Regions from separate parts of the Synechococcus sp. 63AY4M2 genome, predicted to be linked through region 2. Evidence: riboswitches for the same ligand, from Rfam matches in the RefSeq annotation. Region 2 holds a riboswitch; the other holds the start of a gene.

Region 1 (5,062 bases), 970 kb from region 2:
CGTGCGGCCAACTCCGGGATAGCCGGGGAAAACTTCATACTGCTCATCCAGCAGGTTGTCGATCCCCAACTCTAGGCTCAGGGCCTCAGCCAACGGGATCCCGCCGCGCAGAGCCACGGTGGTGTAGCCTGGCAGGGATTCCGTATTGGCATTGTTGGTAAAAAAGCTCCCAATGTGATGGACCAAAATCGAGCCGTACCAGCCCTGCTCGTGGCGGTAGCTTAGGCCTAGATTGAAGCTATCGGCTCCTACAAAGGCTAGCTCTTTGCCAACTGTGGCCGGGTTAAGGGCAGCGCGGATGATGGGATCATTGAGGGTATAGTTGGCAAAAAGCGTCCAGTTTTCCCCCAAACGCAAATCTAAAGCCGCTTCCAGGCCGGTATATTCGACCAGCCCGATATTTTCATAGGTTCCCCGGCGCGGCCCAAGGCTGACAAAGGTGATGCCATCGCGGATGCGGTTGTGGGCAAAAGTTAAGCGCAGCAGGCCAAAATCTCCCAAGGTTTGATCCAGGCCGATGTCCAAGCTCTCCCCTCGCTCTGGGCGGAGATTGGGGTTGCCATCCACTTCAAAAAAGCCGCGCAGCCGAAAGAACAATTCCGAGATCAAGGGAGTGCGAAAGCTGCCGGCGTAGCTGGCCCTCAAGGTAGTTCCCTCGGCAACTGCCCACCGGATCCCCACAGCCGGCGAGGTGGCCGAGCCGTTGGCCAAACTGCTGAAGTCCTGACGGATGCCCAGGTCGAGGTGGAACTGGGGATCCGGGCTGTAGTCCAGGCGGGCAAACAGGGCCCCCTGGTTAACCGTATCGTCGTAGTTGATATTGGCAGAACCCCTGGCAAAAGAAAAAGTCGTATTGCGGGCTGAGATAGAGCGATAATCTGCCCCCAAAACTCCCTCTAGGTTTTCGCCGGCCTGCCAAGCATATTGAAGCTGGGATCCCCAGCCATTGCGCAAGATGACGTCGCGGGATCCCTGGCTTTGCGGAGCGCTGAAGCGGTAGTTGAGATCGTCCAAAAAGACTCTTGCCTGCAGGGATCCTGTTTCCTGAGTCCACAGCCAACTGAGATCCAGCAGCAGATCGTTGGTGTTTTGCTCTGCGTCGGGAGAGGGAAACTCTACACTACCGGGCACGCGAAAGGCTTTGTTGAGGTAGAGGGCGTTGGCTGTTAGGACTTGATCTTCGGCCAGTTGCCAGGTGAGCTTGGCCTGCAAGTTGTGGTACTCCACCGCCGAGTTTTCCCGCCTGCCTGACTTGCCCAGCCGCTCAATGGCAAAGGGAAAGTCGTTGTTACTTTGCAGACGGCGATAGCTGAGCACCCAGCCCAGATCCTGGGCTTGGCCGCGACTTTGGATCCCTTGCTCATTGAGACCGTAGCTGCCGACCGCCGCTTCCAGCACCGTCTCCGTTTCTGGCTGCGGCTCCACCGTGACGATGTTGATCACGCCGCCAACGGCGTCTGAGCCGTACAGGGTAGAGCCGCCGCCGGGGGAGACTTCAATTCGCTCGACGACATCGGTGGTGATTTGCGAGAGGTCAAACCCCCCGAAAAAACCCAGATCGTTGAGAGGGCGGCCATCCAAGAGCACCAATACCTGCGCCGTTCGCGCCCCTCGCATGAATTGAGAGCTAAGAGCTCCCAACTGAGTTCCCGCTGTGCCATTGCTGAGGATCCCGGGCAAGTAGCGCAGGGCTTCCTGCACCGTCCTTGCCCCTTGCTGGCGCATCTGCTGGCGGGTGATGACATAGACTGGGCGGGAAGACTCTCGCAGCAGGCCGGGACGGCGAAACGGGGTGGTGACGGGTTGATTCAAAATCTCGGCGCTGAGGCCGGTATCCAAGATTGCCTGCCCCCAGGCCGGGATCCCCAAACTCAAGATCCCCAGCCCAAGGCTGAGACATACAGTTACTTTCATCCGGTTGCTCCTGCTTCCGTGCGACGCGGAAGGGCTAAGCTTTGAGCCAAAGCCGCAGGCGGGCATCCTGACTGAGGGCCTCAGCCCATCACAGTTGCGGCACAGCGCCGGATTTGCACCGGACTTTCCCCATTGCTTGCCCTGGCTGATCCCCAGGACAACCTGACGGCACGGCTTTCCTCCCCATTGCTCTGGAAAAAGCCGTGCTAGGCATCATACATTCCCTGCTGGGGAGTTCCTATCCTGCCGGGGGGGATCCCTGGGCAGTGAGGTCAACGGAAGATCATCTCCGCCACCGCGTCAAAGCCGGCGTCCAACAGCCGATCCAAGACTGACTGGGCCTGGCTGCGGCTGTCGTAGAGGCCGGCCTGCAGCACCCTCCTGCCGTTGAACACGGTCTCCACCGCTTCGGGGACGAGCTGCCGCAGCCGCTGCAAATCGTCGCTGCCCTTGGGGGTCACCAGCACACGAAAGCGGGTGGCCGACTCTGCTGGGGCTACCGCCGGTTCTGGAGCCGCGGCAACGGGAACAGGGGGGGTTGTTGGGCTGCTGCCCGCTTGTCGGCGAGCCGGGGGTGGCAGGAGGGTAGTAATATCCGTGAGAGGAGCCACAGATTGCTGGCGGACGGGAGTGGCAGGAGCAGGCTCAACCGGTTGGGCAGGCGTGGTGGAGCCATCGGGGGTGAAGGGGACGGCAACAAACTCCTGGGGTTGAGCGCCTGCCGGCTGAGGGGGGGCACTGGGCAAAATGCGCCCTCCCGATCCCGCTGCAGGAGGGGGAACGGGGGCAGTCGATTGGGGCACCGTCACCACCGGCAAGGTGGGAGAGGCCGCCGCCGGCTGGGGATCCCTGCTGGGAGCCGGAGGCTCGGCCTGCGGAGGTGTGGGCAGCGTCAAGCCGCCTGCCGCAATGGGTGGCGGGGCGTTGCTGGGCAGCGCAGCCACCGTGGTCTGGCCGGCCAGATCCAGCTCCCCTTTGGTTTTGCCGGCCAGTTGGTTGCCATTGGCGTTGAGGCGCAGGCCGCGGGTGGCGTTGTGGATGTCGTACTGGCCGTTCCCCTCAAAGATGTTGTTGCCGGGATCCGAAGCCGTGCCCAAATCTGGCTGGGCGGTGGTGATAGCTGTCAGGCCAGTCTCCAGGTTGCGGGCAATGAGATTGTTGCGCAGGATGGGACGGGCGCTGCCGCCGACCACAATGCCGGTGCGGTTTTGCAGGATGCGGTTGTTGCGCACAATCGGCGCCGAGCGCTGGTCGATGGTGAGGCCAAAGCCGGTCTCTTGGAAGAGGTTGTTGACAATGGTGGGCTGGGAGGTGCCCAAGACGGAGATGCCGTTGGCCCCGTTTTTGTAGAAGCGGTTGCCTTCTATCCAGGGGTTGGAGGCGCCGGCGATGAAAATGCCGTCGTGGATGCTGCCCACAAAGCTGTTGTTGAGAATGCGCGGGGAAGCCGATTCTACCCAGAGGGCGTAGCCGCGCCGACCCTGGTTGCGCAGGGTAACCCCCCGCACCTCTGAGCCGGTCTCTGCCAGCAGGGCAACGTTTTGCCGGGCCAAGGTCGGGCTCATGTAGGTGCCGCCGCCATCGATCAGGTAGCCCTCTCCCAAGGTGGACTCGTCCCCGCGCAAGATAAGGCCGGCCTTGAGGCGGATGGGGAAGACTTCGCCGCTTTCTGCGCTGTACACCCCCGGCAGAAGCTGGATGATGCTGCCGGCTGGCGCCCGGCTGATGGCATGGGTGATGGTCTTGAAGGGGTTGTTGCGGGATCCATCCCCTTGGGTATCGCTGCCATTGGCGGCATCCACAAAAATGGCGGGGCGGTCGTCCGGCAGCGGCGGCGCTTGGGGCAGGGCCTGCTTCTCCAAAAGGCCGGTGTCCAGGGAAGTTTGCGCCCAACTGGGATCCCTTCCTGCCGCCAGCAGTAAGCTGGTGCTCAACAGCAAAGAGGTGGCCAGTCGCGTCAGCGTCGCGGAGCCGTGACGCTGCAACCGCAAGTCAGGCAGGACTGCTGTAAATTGGTGTTCGCCGGATTTCTGCAGACGGATGAACGATAAGGAAGAGATCATAGGAGTCATCCCCACACCAGGCTGGGCCAGAGAAGGAAGGAGGGTCGAGGCTATCCTACCAAACCTGACAGGCAGGATCCTGCCCTCTTCCCCAACTCCAAATACGGACTGATGCAGGCTTCTTTTTGTAGATCCAACGCTACCCCTAGAGTATACCCTTGCCATGACCGACGAAGCCCTTGCCCGCGAAGGCTCCTCCCAAGAGTTGCCGCTGGCTTCCCTCTCGTCTGGGCGCCCCCTGCTCAACCTGCTGTTGTTGGGGATCCCAGCCCTGCTGCTGCTGCTGGGCCAGTGGGCAGGGCAGCCGGCCCTGGGCTGGGGGGCGGTGCTGGCTTGGCTGGGCCTGGCCGGCTGGTGGGGGCAGCCGCTCTGGGTGCAGATCGGGCGCGACCTCTGGCAGTGGCTGACCACCTGGCCCAGCCTGGGGTGGGCGGCAGCAGCTCTCGGCTTGGCGGTGATGGGAGGATTGGTCTGGAGTGGAGCCTTCTCGGCCCTGGGATCCCTGAGCTGGGAGGCCATCGGGGCTTTGGGCGAGGTGTTCGGGGCTACAGGTCAGATCCTGATCGCCCTCCTGGCCGCCTACATCGCCTGGCGGCAGTACGTCATCTCCCGCGACCTCACCATCCAGCAGAACATCATCACCCAGCAGCAGACCATCGACGCCTACTTCGAGGGCATCTCCAACCTGGTTCTCTCCCCTGACGGGCAGTTGGACGACTGGCCCCTGGAGCGGGCCATTGCGGCCGGGCGCACGGCGGCGCTCCTCAACGGCGTGGATCGCTTTGGCAAAGCCAAGATCCTGCGCTTCCTCTCCACCGCTAACTTGCTTAGCCCCCTGCGCCGCGACGAACACCTGGGCCGGCCCATCCTGGACGGCAAAGGCGGCTACCAGCGGGATCGCCTCAACGGGATCCGGGTGGTGAATCTGGGCACCATGCTGGAAGGGGCCGACCTGCATGGCACCCTGCTGCGGGGGGTGGACTTCAGCGAGGCCAGCCTGGAAAGAGCCAACCTGCGGGATTGCGACCTCAGCCACACCAACCTCTGCGGGGCCAACCTGCGCAATGCCGACCTGCGCGGCGCCG
Region 2 (5,062 bases):
GCGAAGTGCTGCAAACCAGTGCAGCAAACTACCTAGAGCTCTATCAGCAGCTGCAAGCAAAGTATGGATTTTCGCTAGCAGCGGAGGACGTTAAGGTTGCTGTCAATCATGAGTTCTGTGACTTGACTAGGCCGATAGATGAAGGTGCCTTGGTAGTTTTCATTCCACCAGTTTGTGGGGGCTAAATGCTGCGTTTTCTAATTGTGGATAGCACCATCCAGCCAGCTGAACTCAGTCGTTTGCTCGTCAATAACACAGCGGGTGCCTTAGTAACCTTCGAGGGCTGGGTACGCAACCACAGCCAGGGCAAACCTGTTCTCAGCTTGGAGTACGAAGTCTACGAGATCCTTGCCCAGAAGGAGGGCGAGAAGATCCTCCGAGAAGCCCACGCCAAGTTTGGCCTCTGCGGTGCTGTTGCCTGTCACCGCCAGGGTCATCTTGCAATTGGTGATATTGCGGTTTGGGTTGGTGCTACAGCTGAACATCGCGGCGCCGCTTTTGCTGGAGCACGTTACATCATTGATGCAATCAAGGAGCGCTTGCCCATTTGGAAAAAAGAGTACTACTGGGGTGAGCCGCCGCGTTGGGTTTTGTGTCAGAAAGCAAAGCCTTTGTTCCAGCAATTCCATAAGAACGCTATTGCTCGGCAGCCTTGCGGCGATACCCCCTAGCCTCTCTGCTAGTATCAGTGAGGTACCTGACCTGGGGCTGTAGCTCAGCCTGGATAGAGCAAGCGCCTCCTAAGCGCTAGGTCGGCGGTTCAAATCCGCCCAGTCCCGCTAAAACCAGTGATAGGATAAAGTCTACTGTCGGTTCTGACGGGGATCAGCCGTCAGAGGCAACGGGGAAAGTGCAGTGAGAATCTGCCGCTGTCCCGCAGCTGTGAGCCGGTTTTGGACTTGGGATCCCTAGTTCGTTGTTGCAAGAGGCCTTGAAACGCAAGCCAGCCCCTCCAAAACTGAGCAAGTCAGAATGCCCGCCGGCGGTTTTTCCACAGTTCACCATATCTGCGAGGTACAGATATGCTCCCCATTTTGACGTTAGCCCGTTCCCGTCTCGAAGTTTTTTCATCGGCCTGCTTACGGATTTTCGACGCTCTCGGATCGTAGGCACTCAGTCAAAAGCGCGGACAAGAGAGCTGAGCAGATAGCTCAGGGGCAGCTAGGAGGACGGTTGCTCGCTTTGGTTGCACAAAAGAGTCCTCTGGGCATCCCCCTGTGCAGAGTGGGCAAGCCGCCAGGGTGAAGGAACGCCTTGACAGCTCCGGCAGGTTTCCTGGCCTAGGGAAAACCTTCTGCCGGGATGCCACCGATAGGCATGTCGGCGGCCATCTCTTGCTGCCTAGGTTGGATGACAACTGGCGGCAACCTCAATTACCGAATTCGATTCAGGACAAGGTACCTTATGGCCATTGAAACTCAAACCCTAGGCTATGCCCGCATGGGCAAGCGCCGCGAGCTGAAGAAAGCCCTGGAGGCCTTTTGGGGCGGCACCCTGGAGGCGGAAGCCTTGTTGGCGACGCTGCAGGATCTGGAGAGTCAGGCCTGGCGAACCCAGCGACAGGCCAACCTCGACCACATTGCCGTAGGAGATCAAACCCTCTACGACCACGTTTTGGACTGGGCCACCTGGCTGGGGCTGATTCCCTCCCGGTTTCAGAGCTTATCAGGCCTGGAGCGCTACTTTGCCATGGCGCGGGGGCAGGAGGGGCTGCCGGCCTTGGAAATGACCAAGTGGTTTGACACCAACTACCACTACCTGGTGCCGGAAATTGAGGCCGACGCGATCCCTCAGGCCCATTTCGACGACTTCCTGGCCACGGTGCGACGGGCGCAAGGGATCCTAGGAAACCGCACCAGCCCCGTCCTCCTCAGTCCGGTTACCCTTCTTGCTCTAAGCCAGCGCTCTGGCGAGTTGCGGGGGGATCTGGAGAAGCTGCTTCCTCTCTACAGAGAACTCTTGCAGGAGCTGCAGCGCCTGGGGATCCGGGAAGTGCAAGTCCATGAGCCCATCTTGGTGACCAGCGAAGGCAAAAGTCTTCAGGAAGCGGTGGAGCAGACCTACCGCTGGCTTGCAAGCGTGGGGATCCCTCTCCACCTGGTTACCTACTTTGACGACTTGGGGGAGACTTACCCCTGGGCGGTGGAGCTTCCGGTAGCTGGCCTCAGCCTCGACTTCACCCGCGGCCACAACCTGGAACTGGTCAGAGCCCACGGCTTCCCCGCCGACAAGATCCTGGGGGCGGGGGTAGTGGACGGGCGCAACATCTGGCAGATCCAGCCCAAAGCCGTTCTGGCCACTCTGCAAGAGCTGCAAGCCCTAGCCCCCAACCTGCGGGTGCAGCCTTCTTGCTCGCTCCAATTTGTGCCCCACGACGCTGCTCTGGAAACCCACCTGCCAGAGCCTTTGCGCAATGTTCTCAGCTTTGCCGAGCAGAAGCTGGCCGAGGTGGTTCTGCTGGCCCGCACCCTCAACGGCGAAGACACCGCCGCCCAGCAGCAGGAGCTGGAGCAGCAGTGGCAGGCCTTCCAGGACTTCAATCCCCCCAACTCTACAGTGCGCCAGGCCTTGGCTAACCTGACGGCGCAGGACTTCCAGCGCTCCCTTCCCTACGAGCAGCGTATAGGCCGGCAGGTCAAGCTGCCACCGCTGCCGACCACCACCATCGGCTCTTTTCCCCAAACCCCCGAAGTCCGGCAGTGGCGGGTCAAGTACAAAAAGGGCGAGATCTCCCAGGCCGAATACGAAGCTGCCATCGACGCCGAAATTGCCAAGTGCATCCGCATCCAAGAAGAAATTGGCCTGGATGTGCTGGTGCATGGTGAGTTCGAGCGCACCGACATGGTGGAATACTTCGCCCAACAACTGCAGGGCTTTGCCTTTACCGAGCACGGCTGGGTGCAGAGCTATGGCAGCCGCTGCGTGCGTCCCCCCATTCTCTACGGCGACGTGTCTCGCCCTCGCCCCATGACGGTGCGGGAGTTCAAGGTGGCCCAATCTCTGACTCAAAAGCCGGTCAAGGGGATGCTGACAGGGCCGGTAACCATGCTCAACTGGTCCTTCCCCCGCGTTGACGTTTCCCGTCGCGAGCAGGCCCTGCAAATTGCCCTGGCCCTGCGGGCAGAGGTGGCCGACTTGGAAGCTGCCGGAGCCGCGATGGTGCAGGTGGACGAGCCAGCGCTGCGAGAGGGGCTGCCCTTGAAAAAAGAGCGCTGGCCAGAATACTTAAGTTGGGCGGTGGAGGCCTTCCGCCTGACTACCGCTGGCGCCAAGCCCGAAACCCAGATCCACACCCACATGTGCTACTCGGAGTTCGGGGACATCATCGAGCACATCGAGCGTCTGGATGCCGACGTCCTCTCCATCGAAAACAGCCGCAGCAGCAACAAAACCTTGCTGCAGATTGCCCAAGCCGGCTATCGCCACCAGGTAGGCAACGGCGTTTACGACGTTCACAGCCCGGCGGTGCCCGACACCGAGCAGATTCTCCGGCAACTGCGCCTGGGAGTGGCCCACTTGCCGCTAGAGCAAACCTGGGTCAACCCCGACTGCGGCCTAAAAACCCGCCGCTGGGAGGAAGTGATCCCTGCCCTGAAAAACATGGTGGCAGCCACTCAGCGTCTAAGGGAGGAGCTCCAGGCCACCTAGCCCCCGGCAAGGTTGCTCAGGCCAGCGTCTCCTCCGCGGGCAACCGTGCGGCTACGACACTCCTAGGCCGCCTTGCAGCTGGCAAATAGGGCAAGATGAGAGTGGGGCTTTGCTCCGCTGGATCAACGGAGGCCAGAAGGGATCCCCGCTGTGTCTGTTGCCACCGCAGCAACAATCATCAATTGCCACCTCTAGCCATCTCAAGGTAGTTCTAATGAATCCAACACTCTGGGTTTTTTGGGGCCTAGTCCTGCTCCTAGCTATAGGATTGGGAGCCTACCTGTTGACCGCCCGCAAGTACCGCTCTCCTGAATCGGTAGCCCGCGCCTACGACGAATGGACGCGAGACGGGATCCTGGAGTTCTACTGGGGCGAGCATATTCACCTGGGCCACTACGGATCCCCGCCGCGGCGGAAGAACTTCATCCAGGCCAAGCACGACTTTGTCCACGAGATGGTGCGCTGGGGCGGGCTGGATCGGCTGCCGCCGGGGACGACGGTGTTGGATGTGGGCTGCGGCATTGGCGGTAGTTGTCGCATCTTGGCCCGCGACTATGGCTTTGTGGTGACCGGCATCACCATCAGCCCGCAGCAGGTGCAGCGGGCCCAGGAGCTCACCCCCCCCGATCTGCCCGTCCGGTTTCAGGTGGCCGACGCCCTCAACCTGCCCTTCCCCGACGCCAGCTTTGATGTGGTCTGGTCCATCGAGGCGGGGCCCCACATGCCGGACAAGGCTCGCTACGCCAGCGAGATGCTGCGGGTGCTCAAGCCAGGCGGCATCTTGGTGGTGGCGGACTGGAACCAGCGCGACGACCGTCAAAAGCCCCTCAACTTCTGGGAGCGGCTGGTGATGCGGCAGTTGTTGGATCAGTGGTCGCACCCCGCCTTTTCCAGCATCGAGGGGTTTGCCGAACAGTTGCAAGCCACGGGCCTGGTGGAAGGACAGGTGCAAACTGCCGACTGGACGCAAGAAACTCTTCCTTCTTGGCTGGATTCCATCTGGCAGGGGGTTGTCCGTCCCGAAGGGTTGCTGAAGTTTGGCTTGGTGGGCTTGATCAAGTCGCTGCGGGAGGTGCCCACTTTCTTGCTCATGCGCCTGGCCTTCGGCACTGGCCTCTGCCGCTTTGGCATGTTCCGAGCGGTGCGGGCCGCCACGCCGGCAAACTCCGCCCGCCCAGAAGTAGTTGCCCACAGCACTCAGCACTAGAAATGACAACCCTTGCTCCCACTCCGACTACCTTGGCAGCCGTTTACGACGTGATCATCGTCGGCGGCGGCATTGCGGGCTTGACCCTAGCTTGTGCCCTGCAGGGATCCGGCCTGCGCTTGGCCCTCATTGAGGCCCAGTCGGCTGAGGCAGTCAGGCAGCGCCCCTTGGCCTATGCCCTTTCGCCGTTGTCGATCCGCATCTTTC

Evidence for each region. A riboswitch is a leader RNA that binds a small molecule or an ion and turns the genes downstream of it on or off. The one in region 2 is predicted to bind cobalamin.
Region 1: linked by a shared signal. The riboswitch ahead of SYN63AY4M2_RS02230 (TonB-dependent receptor) and the one ahead of metE (5-methyltetrahydropteroyltriglutamate--homocysteine S-methyltransferase) in region 2 are both predicted to bind cobalamin.

The regions. Positions count from the first base shown of each region.
Region 1 covers NZ_AXUX01000001.1:479,838-484,899, reverse strand. The annotation lists gene SYN63AY4M2_RS02230 (TonB-dependent receptor) at 1-1,914, opposite strand, end outside; cobalamin riboswitch at 1,954-2,095, opposite strand; gene SYN63AY4M2_RS02225 (DUF1565 domain-containing protein) at 2,187-3,977, opposite strand; gene SYN63AY4M2_RS02220 (pentapeptide repeat-containing protein) at 4,141-5,062, shown strand, end outside.
Region 2 covers NZ_AXUX01000001.1:1,451,610-1,456,671, forward strand. The annotation lists gene SYN63AY4M2_RS06405 (MoaD/ThiS family protein) at 1-185, shown strand, start outside; gene SYN63AY4M2_RS06410 (molybdenum cofactor biosynthesis protein MoaE) at 186-671, shown strand; tRNA gene SYN63AY4M2_RS06415 (tRNA-Arg) at 705-779, shown strand; cobalamin riboswitch at 794-999, shown strand; gene metE (5-methyltetrahydropteroyltriglutamate--homocysteine S-methyltransferase) at 1,405-3,648, shown strand; gene SYN63AY4M2_RS06425 (methyltransferase domain-containing protein) at 3,863-4,855, shown strand; gene SYN63AY4M2_RS06430 (FAD-dependent hydroxylase) at 4,858-5,062, shown strand, end outside.